2 regions of the Bacillus sp. JJ664 genome follow, and region 2 is predicted to be linked to the other one. Evidence: riboswitches for the same ligand, from Rfam matches in the RefSeq annotation. Region 2 holds a riboswitch; the other holds the start of a gene.
The links. A riboswitch is a leader RNA that binds a small molecule or an ion and turns the genes downstream of it on or off. The one in region 2 is predicted to bind S-adenosylmethionine.
Positions count from the first base shown of each region.

Region 1: it holds a riboswitch for S-adenosylmethionine, as region 2 does, so the genes downstream of both, V7056_RS18755 (LLM class flavin-dependent oxidoreductase) here and V7056_RS15500 (2,3-diketo-5-methylthiopentyl-1-phosphate enolase) in region 2, are expected to answer to the same signal.

Region 1 covers NZ_JBALMS010000156.1:4,061-12,336, forward strand. Annotated here, with positions in the region: gene V7056_RS18745 (DinB family protein) at 1-265, opposite strand, end outside; gene V7056_RS18750 (ATP-grasp domain-containing protein) at 374-1,327, opposite strand; gene V7056_RS18755 (LLM class flavin-dependent oxidoreductase) at 1,343-2,392, opposite strand; SAM riboswitch class I at 2,499-2,601, opposite strand; gene V7056_RS18760 (hypothetical protein) at 2,814-3,722, opposite strand; gene V7056_RS18765 (flotillin family protein) at 3,853-5,337, opposite strand; gene V7056_RS18770 (VOC family protein) at 5,585-6,007, opposite strand; gene V7056_RS18775 (proline iminopeptidase-family hydrolase) at 6,099-6,983, opposite strand; gene V7056_RS18780 (SAV0927 family protein) at 7,354-7,644, opposite strand; gene V7056_RS18785 (DinB family protein) at 7,924-8,276, opposite strand, start outside.
Region 2 covers NZ_JBALMS010000100.1:24,061-32,336, reverse strand. Annotated here, with positions in the region: gene V7056_RS15530 (methionine gamma-lyase family protein) at 1-421, shown strand, start outside; gene V7056_RS15525 (zinc ribbon domain-containing protein YjdM) at 686-1,024, shown strand; gene yjeM (glutamate/gamma-aminobutyrate family transporter YjeM) at 1,223-2,719, opposite strand; gene V7056_RS15515 (cupin domain-containing protein) at 2,939-3,469, opposite strand; gene V7056_RS15510 (methylthioribulose 1-phosphate dehydratase) at 3,490-4,116, opposite strand; gene V7056_RS15505 (2-hydroxy-3-keto-5-methylthiopentenyl-1-phosphate phosphatase) at 4,113-4,766, opposite strand; gene V7056_RS15500 (2,3-diketo-5-methylthiopentyl-1-phosphate enolase) at 4,771-5,991, opposite strand; SAM riboswitch class I at 6,058-6,163, opposite strand; gene V7056_RS15495 (pyridoxal phosphate-dependent aminotransferase) at 6,228-7,409, opposite strand; gene V7056_RS15490 (carbon-nitrogen family hydrolase) at 7,547-8,276, shown strand, end outside.

The sequences.
Region 1 (8,276 bases), on a different contig from region 2:
ATGTAGGCGGTTCTTCTTTCCAATCAAGAGGTTTTGTACCGTACGCAAAAAATGTTTGGTAGCTTTCTGGTAGAACCGTTTTTTGCTCGGAAAGTCGAAGTACATGGTTTTCCGTAGTAAAAAGAATATGACCAAGTTGCCAATGAATACTATTTTTAAAGCCTTCAGACACAATAGCTCTCTTATTTTCAGGACACTTCTTAATCAAATCAAACAATTTATTATATTTTTTATTTAATAGTTTAAAAACATAAGAATCATTCATTATTGTCCCCCTGTTTTTACTTGCGATAAATGTGTATTAAAAAAGGAATTTCAAAAGTGAAATTCCTTCTTAAAATAGATTTTAATATGTTTTTGATTTTACTTCAAATTAAGCCTTTGTTGTCGTGTAGTTTTCCTCTAATGTTTTCTTTAAAAACGAGGCTAATTCAAGCATGCCATATTTACCGGCTTTTGCTTCTGCATCAGAATTATAGTTCGTGTTTGTATTGATATCGTAAGTAAATATTGTACCTTCAGCATTTCTGATAAATTCGATTCCAGCAACTTGAATATTATTATTAACTAGAACATCTTTATATTTGTTTAAAATTTCATCTTCAAATCCTTCAACAATTTGGAACTTAGGTTTCTCTTCTACTTCTTCTCCAACCGGGCAGAATAGATCGCCAATTTGGCATACGTCCGCTGGGCAAAGTTCAAAACCTTCCGAAGTATCAACCTTAACAGCATATACAAAGTTTCCTCCGACAAACTCACAACGAGTGATATAGCTTTCAGGAGACAATATGTATTCTTGGATAAGGGTAATGCCATCGACTGGTTCTTCGAAAGTAGGACCTTCCACATAAGCTTTTAAAGCTTCAATACTATGGAATAATTGAACACCTAAACCTTTACCTGCACGATTATGCTTCGTAATAAATGATTGTCCTGCGAAGCTCTCTGCTGCCTTTAAAATGTTTTGCTTTCCAACCGCTGCAATTGTTTTTGGCGTCTTAACACCATACTTGTTTAATTCTAAATATTGTAAAACCTTACTAACCTCAAGTTTTAGTGCATTCGTTCCATTTAATACCTTACGACCGTGTGCTTCAAGCCAAGCTAATACTTGCGCAGTAAATTCAGCCGCAAAACGGTGATCACGTGTGTGAGAAGAAGCACTCATTCTGCTATAAAAGATCCCTTCTGGTGGTTCCGTTGATAAATCTAACGTACCTTCGTCTAAATGCCATTCTTCATAAGGAACACCAAGTTCCTCCAATCTATTTGTTAAATGGACTGTCCATTCACTATTTTCATGAATTACATATACTTTACTCATTTTTACTACCCCTTTCTAGCTCTTTATTAAACTACGTTTTTGTTCAACTAATGGCATAACTTTTTTTGAAAATCGTTCCATTTCCTCAAGTTGAGGAGAAAATTGTAATAATAATAAGTCTAAGCCAGTTTCTTCATATTGTAAAATTCGATTTGCAATTTGCTCTGGAGTCCCTACTAAATTTGATCGTAAACCTCTATTAGACACCGAGTAATCCTGTAATTGGATTTGTTGCTCTAATTGTGACTTTTTAGTGAAGTCTTTAAATCCAGCATATCCGCTTGAATCCTTCACATTTGTGATTTTTTCAAGCTCAGTTTGTGCCTCTTCTTCTGTATCACGGCAAATAACATAGGCAGCCATTCCAAAAGAACTGAATGGTGAATTGTCAGTTTGTTCACGACGAGCTTTCATACCTGATATTTTTCTTTCAATCTCTTCAACAGTTCCACCATGCATTACATATGCATCGCATTTTTCTGCAATGGTTTGCTTGCCTTTTTCACTTTCACCACCTGCATATAGAATCGGGTTAGGTCTTTGAACAGGCTTCGGTGCAAGCTTCGTGTTTTTCAAGTCGTAAAATTGGCCTGCATAATTGAAGGTTTCTTCTGTCCATAAACCTTTTAGTACATCAATAAACTCCTCGGTACGAGCATAACGTTCATCATGTTCTGTAAAAATACCGCCATATTGACGCGCTTCGTCCGCCCACCAAGCAGAAACAACGTTTAACGTAAATCTCCCGTTACTGATTTGATCAATATTAGCTGCCATTTTTGCTGCAACAGCAGGATTATGAAACCCAGGGCGAATCGCCGTCATAATTTCTATTTTTTCTGTCACTGCTGCTAGAGCGGCTGCGGTAGACCAAGCTTCTAGAGAATCATGTTCTGGTCCCTTGATATCATTTAAATATAATTCAGCTATTAAAGTAGTTGAATAACCCCATTTTTCAGCTGATTGAATCACATTTTTTGCATATTCAAAAGTTGGCGGCATATTTTCGTCATCTACATTTCGTAACCAACCTCCAAAAATCGGTAACCAAAAACCATATTTCATCTAGATTCTCTCCCTTGCAATTTATATCACCAAGTTTACCTATCTAATAAGTTGGTATTATATACAAAAAAAACTCTCCTCGAAAGAAGAGAGTTTAAAAACCCTCTTCTCATCTTTCAAGCATGTGCTTGTTGGAATTGGCACAGTATTCATAAGAACCTGCTGCCGAGGCTTCAAAGGGCCAGTCCCTCCACCTCTCTAGATAAGAAGATAAATGTACATTCAACTTTATTATTAATAAAGTGATAATAGTTAAAATTTATTAAATTGTCAATTAATTAGTTCTGAATTTATCCTACATTTTATAACTGATAGATGATAGAATAGTCCTTAAGCTAATTCGACTAAAATATAAGTTGATTAAAATAATCTCATCGTATCTATTCTCCAATTGAGATAGTAAGTTTTTACTATAATCTTATTATTCAATAATATTTACATCAAATAGATAATCAGATATTTCGGTACCTTCAAAACTTTCTCCGGTGATATTTCCTTGTTTATCTCTTTCTTCACTTGTTTTCTTCATTGCAAAAGTTGAAATATAAAAGCCTTCAACTGGTAGTTGTTCATCATCTAATAGTTGTATTTTTTCATTCGATACAATATACAGATCTTGATTTTTCACTTCATAACGAACTCGTTCCCCTAAAGTTTTTATAACATAGGATGAAAACTCGCCCTTAGAATGAGTAGTGTCTTTAATATTAAGTACATTAAGAATTTCAAAGAAACGGTCAGCATCAACTAAGCGGGAGTATTGGAGCCATGTATCTAGTGGACTCTTAATAACTTGATACCTATTCTTTCTAGAATCATATTGAATATGATAGAGATTAAAGCCATTTCCATTTTGTTCTATTAGTTGCCATCTTAAGTCTGTTATTCTACCATTCTTCACATAGTTCACTTCGTAATCTTCTAGCATCAAACTAGTATTTTTTAATTTTAGTTCTTTCTTAATCAATTTATATTCATCTTGAAGGTTAATTGTATACACTGAAGCAAGTTTATGTTCGATGATAATTGGTCGACTTTCCCATTTATTAATGGAATATGGTAAAATCCAATGGTTAAGTATTAATGCAATAACACCCAAGTAAGTAGACATTCGTTTGGCATGTGCATTTAACTTTGGTCTAAAAAAAAACAGAAATCCTAAAAATCCAATTGGTATTGTGAGTTGATTGAAACTTATGGAAAATGATCCTAACACAAAGTATCCAATTATTTTTAAATGGAAATAAGATTCTGTATCGAACTTTTTCTTTTTCCAAACTAAAAATAAGAAAATCCCAAGAAATATAACTAAATAAAAAATAAATGCCATTTTAACCTCCATCTAAATAAATAAGCTATATTTATTGCAATGAGTAAGTTAGTGACTCAAGCCTAGACTTTATATAACAGTTAAAAAAAGAGTAGCTATTGGCTACTCTACGAAAATCTTTTAATAGTCATTATTCGATTGAATTCGTACTATTAGAGTTAATATTTTCTAAAGTTTTTTCAGGTAAAACAGTGACAGCACCTTGATTTATATAACCATTTGTCCTCGATGCATATGACTTAATCAATTCTGCTACATCAATACCTGTCATTTCTTTTAATGGTTCTTGCATTTCAACCATTGTTTTTGTAATACTCTTTCCAAAAGATGGAATCCCCTGACCATTACCTGAATCAATAATCTTAACTGATTCAATATTGTTAAGTGGTTGAGCAATTTTTTCTGCAAAAATAGGTAACATTTCAATTAACTTTTCTGTGATAATGACATCACCATGTTTTTCCATCGCCTCAGCTAATAACTTACGTGCTTCCGCTTCTGCTTTACCACGTTCACGAATAACATCTGCTTCAGCAGTACCTTCTGCTTTACGAATCTTGGCTTTTGCTTCCCCATCAATTTCAGCTTTACGTGCCTCAGCTTCAGCTTTTCGAGTAGTTTCATAGTATTCAGCATCTGCTTTTGTTTTACGTACTTTACTTTCCTCTTCTTCTAGCCTAACTGCACGTTCACGTTCTAGGAATTTAAGTGATAATTCTTCTTCTTTTACTTCTTTTGCTAGTTTGGCTTTTTCAAGCTCATAAGACTGTTCTGATTTTGCACGAGCACGCTCCGTTTCTTCCATGAAGGCTGCATCTTTTATATCTTTTTCCTTTTTTGATTCTGCGATAGCAATTTGACGTTTGTATTCTTCTTCTTTCGCCTCTTGATCAGTTTGTGCTTTATGTATACGAGTTTCACGCTCACTATTTGCCTCAGCGATTTCTGCCAGTTTACGAACTTCAGCAATTCGTGGTCTACCTAAGTTTTCTAAGTATCCATTCTCCTCATCTGCGTCACGTAAATCTGTTAGACCTAATGATGTAATTTTAAACCCCATTAAATCAAGCTGCTTTTGTGCAACTTCAGATACATCTTGATTAAATTTTTCACGGTTACTATTAATATCTTCGACCGTCATTTTAGAAAGAATCGCACGAAGATTACTTCCAAGAACCTCAATAATTTCTGCTTCAATTTCTTCTTGTTTCTTACCTAAAAATTGTTCTGCATAGTTTGCAATACCATTTAAAGTATCCGCTACCTTAACCATTGCGACTGCATCAGCAACAATTGGAACACCACCATTTGTATATACTCTAGGCGTTGATAGCTTTAATTGAAAAGAAGTAAGGTTTACAGGGGTTGATGTTTGGAAACGTCTTAAACGGTACCCACCACCTCTAATAATTTTCATCGATCGACCTTCTTGGTCTGTAAAGATATTTGTTTCTTTCTCTGGATCACCTAATTTCGGACCTGTAATAATTAATGCTTGATTTGACTTTGCTGTTCTGTAACGATACCTGATCCAAAAAAAATAGCCTACACCAACAATTGCCGCTACAATCAGCAATGGAATTAAAAACAAAAGTCCTCCTAAAAAGCTTAACATTGCCACTTCCTCCTCCTAAAATTTCCAAAATATTACATTTATTCTAATGTTCGACATAAATGATGCGATTCCTTGTTCAAAAAACGGATGTGTTAGAAGAAAAAATATGGATTTATAGATTCGATTTGATGTAAGTGACATTTACAAATATAAAAAAGCTGCTTAATAGGCAGCTTTTGAATTTCAATTATGTTATACGTTTGTTAAATAACATATGCTTTAGTAGAAAAAATAGAATATGTAAATCTTAATTAATCCTTTTTGCTAAAGGATGATTTTCTGTGAACTGTATTAAATCCCACAAATTTCCGTATAAATCCTTAAATACTGCTACAGTGCCGTAATCTTGGGATTTAGGCTCTCTAACAAATTCGATCCCTCTTGAAGTCATTTCGTTATAATCTCTCCAAAAATCATCTGTACCTAAAAAAAGAAACACTCTTCCACCTGATTGATTTCCGATAAATGATTCTTGTTCAGGTTTAGATGCTTTTGCGAGTAATATAGTCGTACCATTTGAACCCGGAGGTGATATTACTACCCATCTTTTATCTTGTTCAGGTTGGTATGTATCTTCTATTAAATGAAAGTTTAATTTGTTTGTATAAAAATCTATAGCGTCGTCATAATCTTTTACAACTAGGGCTATATGAACGATCGATTGAATCATTTTAATTGCTCCTAACTAGTTTATTGCTACTTCTGTTTCATAACAAATGCTTATTTATTCGAAATAAGGATTATATGAATGTAAATGATGTTTATTTTTGATTGTATAAGTCAATATCATTCAAAAAGCTTCCAATTACTCGTAAATACTCTTCTGGTTCTTCGATGTATGGCATATGTGCACTCTGCTCAAAAACGTGGAATTTTCCATTCGGTGTAAGAGAGCTGAAATATTTAGTTGATTCAGGAGTTGCTTCATCAAAACGCCCACATGTGTACATCGTTGGGACATGAATATCCTTTAAATTCGAAGTACAGTCAAAATGCTTTAAGTTACCGGTCACGTGAAACTCAGAAGGGCCCCACATAATATTGTAAATTTCCCTATTTCTTAAATGTGCACCATTTTTTATAAATTCCGGATTCGGTTCTTGTCTAAACACGAAATGCTTATTAAATACAGCTGTGGCATTCTTGTACTCTTCAGAATCTGTTGTTCCATTTTCTTCACAATTTTTTAAAGTTTGTTGAACATCAAGAGGCAGCAGCTTTCGATTTTTATCTTGATCCTCGGCCCATAGTGGAGCACTCAAACAAGGGCTTGAAAAGATGATACTCTTCACACCGTCTGGTTTTGATAAATAATATGCTGCAGCAAGTGTTGTCCCCCACGAGTGACCTAAAATATGAAATTCATCAAGAGAAAGTGCTTCACGAATTTTCCCTAATTCTTCAACAAACCGATCAATATTCCATAAAGAAGTATCTGTTGGACGGTCAGACTTTCCACATCCTAACTGATCATAAAAAATAACCGTACGATGTTCTGCTAGTTTTTGTAAGCCCTGCATTGAATAGTGTGAAGAACCAGGCCCGCCATGTAAAACAATTACAGGAGTAGAATTTGTATTTGTATCATGTATCTGATACCATACCTTCCCACCTGTTACATCAATAAAACCTTCACTTATACTCATCTATTTCTCTCCTTCTTTCCTTTTAAGTATGATTGTTTAAATTGTATTAAAACTGTTGAATTATGTAAAAGTAAGTCATAACTTTATTAAACTATCTCATGGGTTAGTTGAACAAGTTATTTTTATAGTGTTTACTCTATGGATTCTGCTAATTCTTTTAACTTATTATATGTATTACTATTGTGAAAGTCTAAACCTATTATATCTAAACGATCACACTCAAAATATAAATGTTCACACCAATCGGCGACATTTTCTTTGACTGGTTTTTCGCATTCTTTTATATATTCTCTAAAATCCATTTAAGTTAAATTTTACTTTAGTTAATTAAAAACAAAGAGCCTCTAAATACTACGGAGGCTCAATCAAATTAATATTGGTCGGTAAACATCTGTTGATCTAAGATGCCATGAAAAAATTGTTCAAGAACTGGGATGTCTTCTGTCATAATACCAAGTTTTTGTACCCAATGTTCGGGATGTTTTATATCTTCCCTACAAATTAAAATCATGCGTTCACTTTGAATTGAAATAACCATTGCTTTCCCTAGAAAATGACCTGAAAAGATTATCGCAAAGTCGTAGCGATGGCTATCAGTAGCGATGCAGTAATAATGTATATTTTGAGTTTCTTTCTCTTCCGATAAAATGTGAAAATTCATCCTTACCACTCCTTTTTTTTATTTTGCTAGTTTGAGCTACCTACAATTGAAAGGTTAAGTGATTTCAAGAAAAAAGAAATTCTAAACAATCTGCCTTTATAATTAAATTAAATATGATGGGTCGATTTCCCTTTATTTTTCTCTGTTTTTTTACATGTCCTCTAATTTATAGTTCATAATTTCACTTCACAATTCCATATTTCAACATCTCAGAAGCGAATTTTCAACCTTTAAAATATCCTTCGTTGGAGATACTTATATACTTTGTCGTAATCAACTTTATATCAGTTTTTTATATAGTTTAATAATGCTCAAATGCATTCCTTCGTGGTATAAATTGAACGTTAGAAACTGTTTTGGTGTCTCCAAAGTCATTCCTGCAGAAGTGGTATACGGTGGCATTATTTTTTCGTCAAGTCGGTCAGAAAGTGTTTCTTGAATCCGAACTTGTTGTGTTTTCAGTAGTTCTTCTAGCTCTGATAGAGTAGGTACTCGATATTTGTGAGAATTTAAAGGTGATGTACCGTATTCAAATTGTTCCTTGAAACCTTCTGGTAAATTTTGTTGAAGTCCTAAATATTGAAACGCAAATCTTTCTACTACAACATATATATGCCCAACATTCCAACGAA
Region 2 (8,276 bases):
TATGGCTCCGCATATCACTGGTCAAGCACTAAAAGGTGCTATATTTACTGCAGCATTTTTAGAAAAACTAGGAATGAATACAAATCCTTCATGGGATGCAGTGAGAACAGATCTAATTCAATCTGTACAATTTGATGATAAAGATAAAATGATTGCATTCTGCCAAGCAATTCAAGCAGCCTCGCCAATCAATGCACACTTCACGCCAACAGCAAACTATATGCCTGGATATGAAGATGATGTCATTATGGCAGCTGGTACGTTCATTCAAGGTGCAAGTATCGAACTGACTGCAGACGGTCCAATTAGAGCTCCTTACATTGCATATGTGCAAGGTGGCTTAACATACGCACATGTTAAAATTGCGATTTGTTCTGCAATTAATTCTTTAATTGAGAAAGAATTATTAACGATGAAATAAATAGTAACAGCCCATCCTTCCTTTTAGAAGAATGGGCTGTTTTTTTTATGAAAATAAATGGGGGGCATACTTTCATAAGTTTTATTTCAAAGGGTTATTCTTTCTATTTAGTATCTTACAATTGAATTCTTAATTTTTCCTTAACGAATTAAATTTGAGCATTGATAAGCGGGCTTGTCAATTTTGATAGATTATGACAGTATAGAGAAGGTTAATTAAAGCAAAAATCGTAATATTTATCTCAATACCGGAGGACTTGAAACTATGTTAGAATTACCAAATTGCCCAAAATGTCAGTCTCAATATACTTATGAAGATGGAAGTTTATTAATTTGTCCTGAATGTGGCCATGAATGGACACTTGAACAAGCAAATGAAAATGATGAAGCGAAAATTGTAAAAGATGCTAACGGAAATGTATTAAATGACGGTGATTCAGTAACTGTCATAAAGGATTTAAAAGTAAAGGGTACTTCATTAGTCGTGAAAATCGGAACAAAAGTAAAAAGCATTCGTTTAGTAGAAGGCGATCATGACATTGATTGTAAAATCGAAGGATTCGGTGCGATGAAATTAAAATCAGAGTTTGTTAAGAAAATATAATTTATTCAGACTGCCCTAAACGCTCGCTTTCTTCGTTGCATCGTCTGCTTGCGGTGCTCAATTACCGACAAAGGTAACTCCGCTCCTCATCAGTATTGGCGCCTCGAAAGACAAGCGTTTTCAATCAGTCTAAATCTCTAAGTTTTTGTACTTTGTGCATAACTGAACCCACTATGCGTGGGTCTTTTTTTGTAATCTTTAAGCAATATTTTTATGCTCGTGAGACTTTTTTTTACTTCTAGTTAAGATGAGTAAGGCTAAAATAGAAAAGAAAATTGGTCCTGCAATCATCCAAATAGTCGAGTTGTAGTCTCCGTCGATCATAGGTTGAATGATCGTAAAAAAGTTCGCAAATCCAACAACTAAAATGACAAGGATACTAGCAAATAACGCAGAAGCGTAGGTTTTGAAAATCTCAAATGGTTTTTCAATCTGTTCATTTTTCTTAAACATTGGATAGGCTATGCCTAAAAAGATATAAGGCAGAGTCATTGAGACATTTGTCATTAATGTTAATTTGTTAAAAAATGAAGATGCACCTTCTCCTCCAAATGAAGTTAGAAGAATGATCACAGCGACGATTGAAAATTGTACCCACATTGCATTGACTGGCATACCAATTTGATTCGTTTCTGATAATTTAGAAGGCCATAAATACTTTGGTGTACCTTTTATAATTGTTTTCAATGGTGCATAAATAAGTGTGAAAAACGCACCTGTATAAGCAAAAAACATTGATAATCCTGTAACTCTTGCAAACCAAGTTCCAACTAAATCTGCTGTTCCAGCTGAGAGATTGAAAGCATTTCCGAATTCTAAGCCTAAATTATACATTAACACATATGTTATATTCCCTAAATTAGTTGTTTCTGCACTTAATGCACTTGTCCAATTAATAAAAATACCACATAGGAAAATACCGAGTGAATAGCCGATTGAAATAATAATGGCCGAAATTGTAATTCCTTTTGGGAAATTTCGTTCGGCATTTTCTGTTTGATCAACCAATCCACCAATTGCTTCTAATCCTCCATAAGCAAATATAGCAAAAACAACAAATGATAATACAGCTAACGTTGAAAGATAATTAGGATTTGGAGATTGTGTGAAAGCTGAAAAGCCATTGATTGGTTGCGCCATTTTTCCGCCATTTAATATAAAAATAATAAAACTTGTAATCAATAACACTAAATTTAAGGAGGTAACCGCAACTCCACCAATAGATGTCACTTTACTTATTTTTTCGATTCCTTTTGATGCGAAAAATGTAACGACAAACATCCAAAGTAAAGCTAATAGACCAATTGACTGAGTCGATGAAAGACCAAGAATTGATAAATTTTGTGTTCGGTCTGCCCCAAAAATAAACGTGGACAATGGAATCCACACCTTCGAAGCAACACTAACCATCCAAATGACATAGGAAGAAAACCACATAAATGTCCCGATAAATGCAAATCTAGGACCGACTGAATCAGACATCCAAGTATAAATGCCACCTTCAGATTTTTTATATGCAGCGCCAAATTCTGCCATCATAAAGGCAAAGGGGATGAAGAATGTAATAGCAGAAATTAAATACCAAGGAATTGCACTGTACCCCATCAAATAAAATGCAGTTGGAATATTGGCGAATCCATAAACAGATGTAAATACCATTAAAATTAAACCTAGTAACGAAAGTTTTTTACTCAGGAAGAATCACCTCAACAATACAAATTGTCCCTAAAGATATAGGAGTTAGCTTATTTTCTTCAAAAAAGATAGAAAAAATACAAAAAGGGCATGTAATGGAGAAAAGGAATTATTTTTTAAAAGATGTCGTAAAGAAGGGGGGAAATGTAAAAAAGGGAATAAGTTCAAGATCATGTCGACCTTAATCCTATTCCCAGGTTTTATCATTCGATTGTTTTATTAGCCTTGTGTTACTTGCTCTTCATAAATCGGTACCCAGCCTTCAGTTGTAACAAACAGTCTAACTGCGACAACTTTGCGATCTTCAGCTAGTGTGAAGAAGTGGCGAACATTTGGTGGTACTGAAATTAAGTCACCAGGGTTTAAGTTAACATGGAAGAACCCTTCGTTGCCTTCAATAATAAAAGTACCGTGGCCACTTACAATAAAGCGCACTTCATCATCAGTATGGTGGTGTTCACGATTGAAATTTTTCAACAACTCATCCAAGTTCGGAGTTACATCAGAAAGTGAAATGATATCACTTGCTAAATAGCCACGGCGTGTTGAAATACTATCAATTTCAGTTTTAAATGTTGTAAGTATTAAAGATTTTTCTTCATCAGAAAGAATGAATTTTTCTCTTAAAGATGGATCTAATTGTTCAATATTCCAATTTTCATAAATAACACCTTGTTCTTCTAAATAAGATGTAACCTCAACATCATTCGTAATGTGAAAATCCTTTTTTTCTACCCAAATAGTTGCCATTTTTCATTCCTCCATAAGGTTTAATTTTTAATGAAAAGATTATTTAAACTTCCTTGTAATGAATATTGAAATAAAAATTCATAAGCCTCTAAATGTTTTTTTGCTTCAAAAGCTGATGTACCCCAAACAGTAATACCATGGTTATGGATGAGTACAGCTCCTTGATCTTGTTTAATATGAGGTAGAAATTCTTCAGCTAAAGTAGGGATATGTGCATGATTTTTGATAATCGGAATCGTTATTTCTTCATCTTCCTCCCATAAACCTAAAGCTTTAATAATTTCAATTCCTGAAAATGAACATTCTGTTTGTGCAGGAAAATCCTTCGTGATCAGATTGTTAGCGATCGTATGAACATGTAAAACACAAGTCGCATTCGTGTGCAAATAGATTAATCGATGCAAGATGCTTTCGGCAGATGGTTTTTTCGTATCATCCCAGATGGATTGATCAAATTCGTTTAAAAGTAAAAAGTCATCATACGTATGTTTTGTTTTATCTATACCACTTGTTGTAACTAAGTAATTTAAAGGTGCATCATTAACTTTGATTGATAGATTACCACTCGTACCTAAAAACCAATCTCTTTTTGCAAGAGTTTGTTTTATGTCACGAATTTCATCGTAACGTTTGAAAAAGTCCTTCAAACTAATACCTCCTTGTTTAACGCCGCTTGAATATCATGAAAATTTGAAAACGAAATATAAGGTAGACTTAATTCTTCACATTTTTCTATTAAGAAGTCTCTTGCAAAAATTAAGTTCGCCTCTTTAGCAATTTGTAAATCGGTAATGGAATCACCAATTACAATTATGAAATCATCTGAATGACTAAACTTTCTCATAACTGAAGGCTTACACATACCACAATCATTCGAACAATGATCATCACAAGAATGGTCCCAATGAATGATCACGGTTTCGCCCGAAAAATCAGTTCGATTACATAACACATCCGAAGAGGGGAGGTAGTCAGCTAAAATTGGATGAACAAAAAAGTCTAAACCACCACTTACAACTTTTAAATCATAATTGCTTTGTTTGACGAATTGGATAAAATCTTGAAAACCATCTCTAATATTCGTACTTTCTGTGACAAACCTTATCATTTCTTCTTTTTTTGATGAAGGGATTGTAGAAAACATTTTTTCTACGCCTTCACGAATTGAAATTTTTCCACTTAAAACATCTGATGTTAAGACTTTTGCGGAAGGTGAAGCGAATTGCTTAATTAATGTTACGATGTTGTCGCCTTCAGTGATCGTTCCATCAAAGTCACAAAATATTTTTATTGCCATTCTTTTACCCCCATAGTTGCAAAGCCTTTTGAAGTGATGTGTCCGGTAGTGCATATTCATTTAAATTAATGCCAGAAAGTGTTGCGGTAATAGCTTCTCTAAATGCATTTCCTCCGCCAATCGGACCATCTGGATGACCATGTATTCCACCGCCTGCATTAATAACTTGGTCAGTTCCAAAATCTTGAATTAACCTAGGCACTAAACCTGGATGAATACCAGCAGATGGAACCGGGAATGTTTCTTTTAATCCATTTTGTACCGTAAGATTTTCTGCAATTTTTAAAGCAGTTTCTTTTTGTAAAGCAACAGACCCGTACGGAGAAGGGAATAAGCTAAAGTCTGCTCCTGCAACACGTACTAATTTCCCTAATAATAAACCTGCATCAATCCCATAAATAGGGGAAGCACTAAATGCTCCCGATACAGCAGGATGTGCCATGATCGGAACTTGAATTGATGGGTCCTCTGCTAAACTTTGAAGAACATCAATACCATAAGAAAATACATTTAATAAAAATACATCAGCACCAGCTTCTGCAGCTTGTTTTGCTTTTTCTTTCAATTCGTATGTACGACCAGTTAAATTCACCGCATATAAGGTTCTGTGACCAGTTTTTTCATACACTTGTTGTAAAACTTTTTTCCCTTGCGTAACTCGTTCTGCTAACGAAGTCACTGTATCAAATAAAATTTCGTCGTCTTTTATTAAGTCTACTCCGCCCAGTGCTTGTTTTTTTAGTTCCTCTGAAATGTAATGTATATCTCTACCAATCACTGATTTGAAAATACTCATCAATAAAGGACGATCATACACATCAACTTTTTCTCTGATCCCACTGATCCCAAATTTTGGTCCAGGGAATTGCTTTAAAATATCGTCAGTAAAATTCAAGTCTACTAATTTAATTTCACCATCAAGTGATAATTTTCCAAAAACAGTTGTTAAGATTGCTGGAATATCAAGTGTAAAATTTAAACTAGGATAATAGATTTCAATTAAACCTTTCGTTGGTCTTTGACCAAAGTATTCAGCAATATTGTCTTCGCATTCGACTTCACGAATCGAAAGTACTTTACCTTTATGTTTTTGTAATTGAATTTGATCATTTTGAGGTAAAGATGTCCAAGAACCTACTGTTAATCCAAGTGCAATGGACTCTGCTTTTTTTTCTAAATGATGATTTTTGTCATAAACCTGGTACGTTGCAATTACACCACTCATTTCATGACCTCCTTGATAATTAGTGAATAAAAACAAAAAACCTCTCACAAGGAGAGGTATACCTACACCTTATCTGTCAGCAAAATGCTGCGAGAATTAGCACCGTGCTATAAAATATAGCCGGTTGCCGGGTTTCATCGGGCTCGGTCCCTCCACCTACTCTGAATAAGTTAATATTTAATTTTGAATTTTTAACATAATCGCATTATTTCACGAACAATTGGAATTGTCAAACATTAAATGTTTAAAAATATTTCGAGATTTTTTAAACGTGAGATAGCTTCTTCTAATCTGCTAGTGTCAGTCAATAGACCTACTCTTACATATCCTTCACCAAATTCACCAAAACCATTACCAGGTGCAACAGCGATATGTGCCTTTTCTAGTAATAGATCTGCAAATTCCGTTGATGTAAATCCATTTGGTACTTTAAGCCAAGCAAAGAATGATCCAGCTGGGGAGGTGACATTCCATCCGATTTCTCGGCAACCATTGATGAATACATTTCTTCTTTCTTCGTAAAGAGATAATAATTCTTTCACACTTTCTTGTGATTCAGTTAATGCAACAGCGGCTGCTTCTTGGATTGCAGGAAATAAACTAACATAAAGATGGTCTTGTAATAAATTAATCGCTGAAACCACTTCTTTATTTCCAACGGCAAACCCAACTCGCCATCCTGCCATATTATAAGTTTTAGATAGAGTATAAATTTCAATACCACAGTCTCTTGATCCAGGAGTTTGAAGGAAGCTGATCGGCTTTTTACCATCAAATCCAAAGGCTCCATAAGCGAAATCATGGCAAACTGTTATTTGATTATTTTTTGCTAATTGAACCGTTTCTTCAAAAAATTCTGATGTAGCAACTGCACCAGTAGGGTTATTAGGATAATTAATAAATAATATTTTACTAGCATCTAAAACGTCTTGAGGAATCTTTTGATAGTCAGGTAAGAAATGATTTTCCTCAATCAACGGTAAAGTATATGGTACTGTTTTAGAAAGTGCAATTCCTGATAAATAGTCAGGGTATCCTGGATCAGGAACTAAAATTGTATCGCCTTCATCACATAAGCATAGTGGTAATTCAACTAAACCTGCTTTTCCACCAAATAAAATGGCTACTTCTTCTTCAGGATCTAAATCGACATCATACTCTCGTTTATAAAAATCGACAATTGCTTTTTTTAAACTGCTAATTCCTCGAAATGGAGAGTATTTATGAGTAATAGGATTTTCTACTGAACTTTGTAGAGCTTTTATAATATGATTTGGTGTTGGTTGGTCAGGGTTACCTTGACCAAGATTAATAACATCATGGCCGTTTTTAATAGACTCATTTACTTTCATAACGAGAGAAGCAAAGAATTGCTTTGGTAGATTTTCTAATAATTTACTAGGTTTCAAGTTCATCACTCCAAAAGATATAGTTCATTGATTTGTATGAATACAAGCCATAAATTTCAAACATTGAATATTGCAATAACTTTCACCATCATATATGCTCATTTTAAAAATGTCTATAATATTTAGAATAGGGTGAATATAAATTGATTAAGATTGCATGTATACAGTCAGACGTTATTTTAGGGGATTCTATGACAAATTCCATGAAAATGAAAGGCAAAATTGTTGAGGCAATAAATCAACAGGCAACTGTAATTGTGTTGCCTGAGCTGTGGACGACGGGATATTGTTTAGAAGAAATTACGAAGCATACAGGACAACAGGAATCTATTATTTCTGAACTTCAAACGATTGCTCGCAAGTCTCAAGTGACAATCATAGGTGGTTCATTTCCAATTGAGCGTGAACATGGCGTGACAAATACATTAATCGTGATTAACAGTCAAGGTGATGTAGTGAAAGAATACGACAAAGTCCATTTGTTCCAGCTAATGAACGAGCACCACTTTTTACAGTCTGGAACTGATAATGGATTATTTACGATCGATGGTTTAGATGCTGCTGGATTTGTTTGTTATGATTTGCGTTTTCCGGAGTGGATTCAAACACATGCAGTAAATGGCGCAAAGATATTATTTTTTGTTGCTGAATGGCCTATTCAAAGAATGGAGCATTGGGAAACTTTACTAAAAGCACGTGCAATAGAGAACCAATGCTATGTTGTCGCGTGTAATCGTGTAGGTAAAGATTTAGCAAATACATTTGGTGGAGGCTCAATGGTGATTGATCCTTGGGGTGAAGTTTTAGTGAAAGCTTCAACCGAAGAAGAAATTATTTACGGAGAAATAGACCGAGAAAAAGTAGAGGAAATCCGCC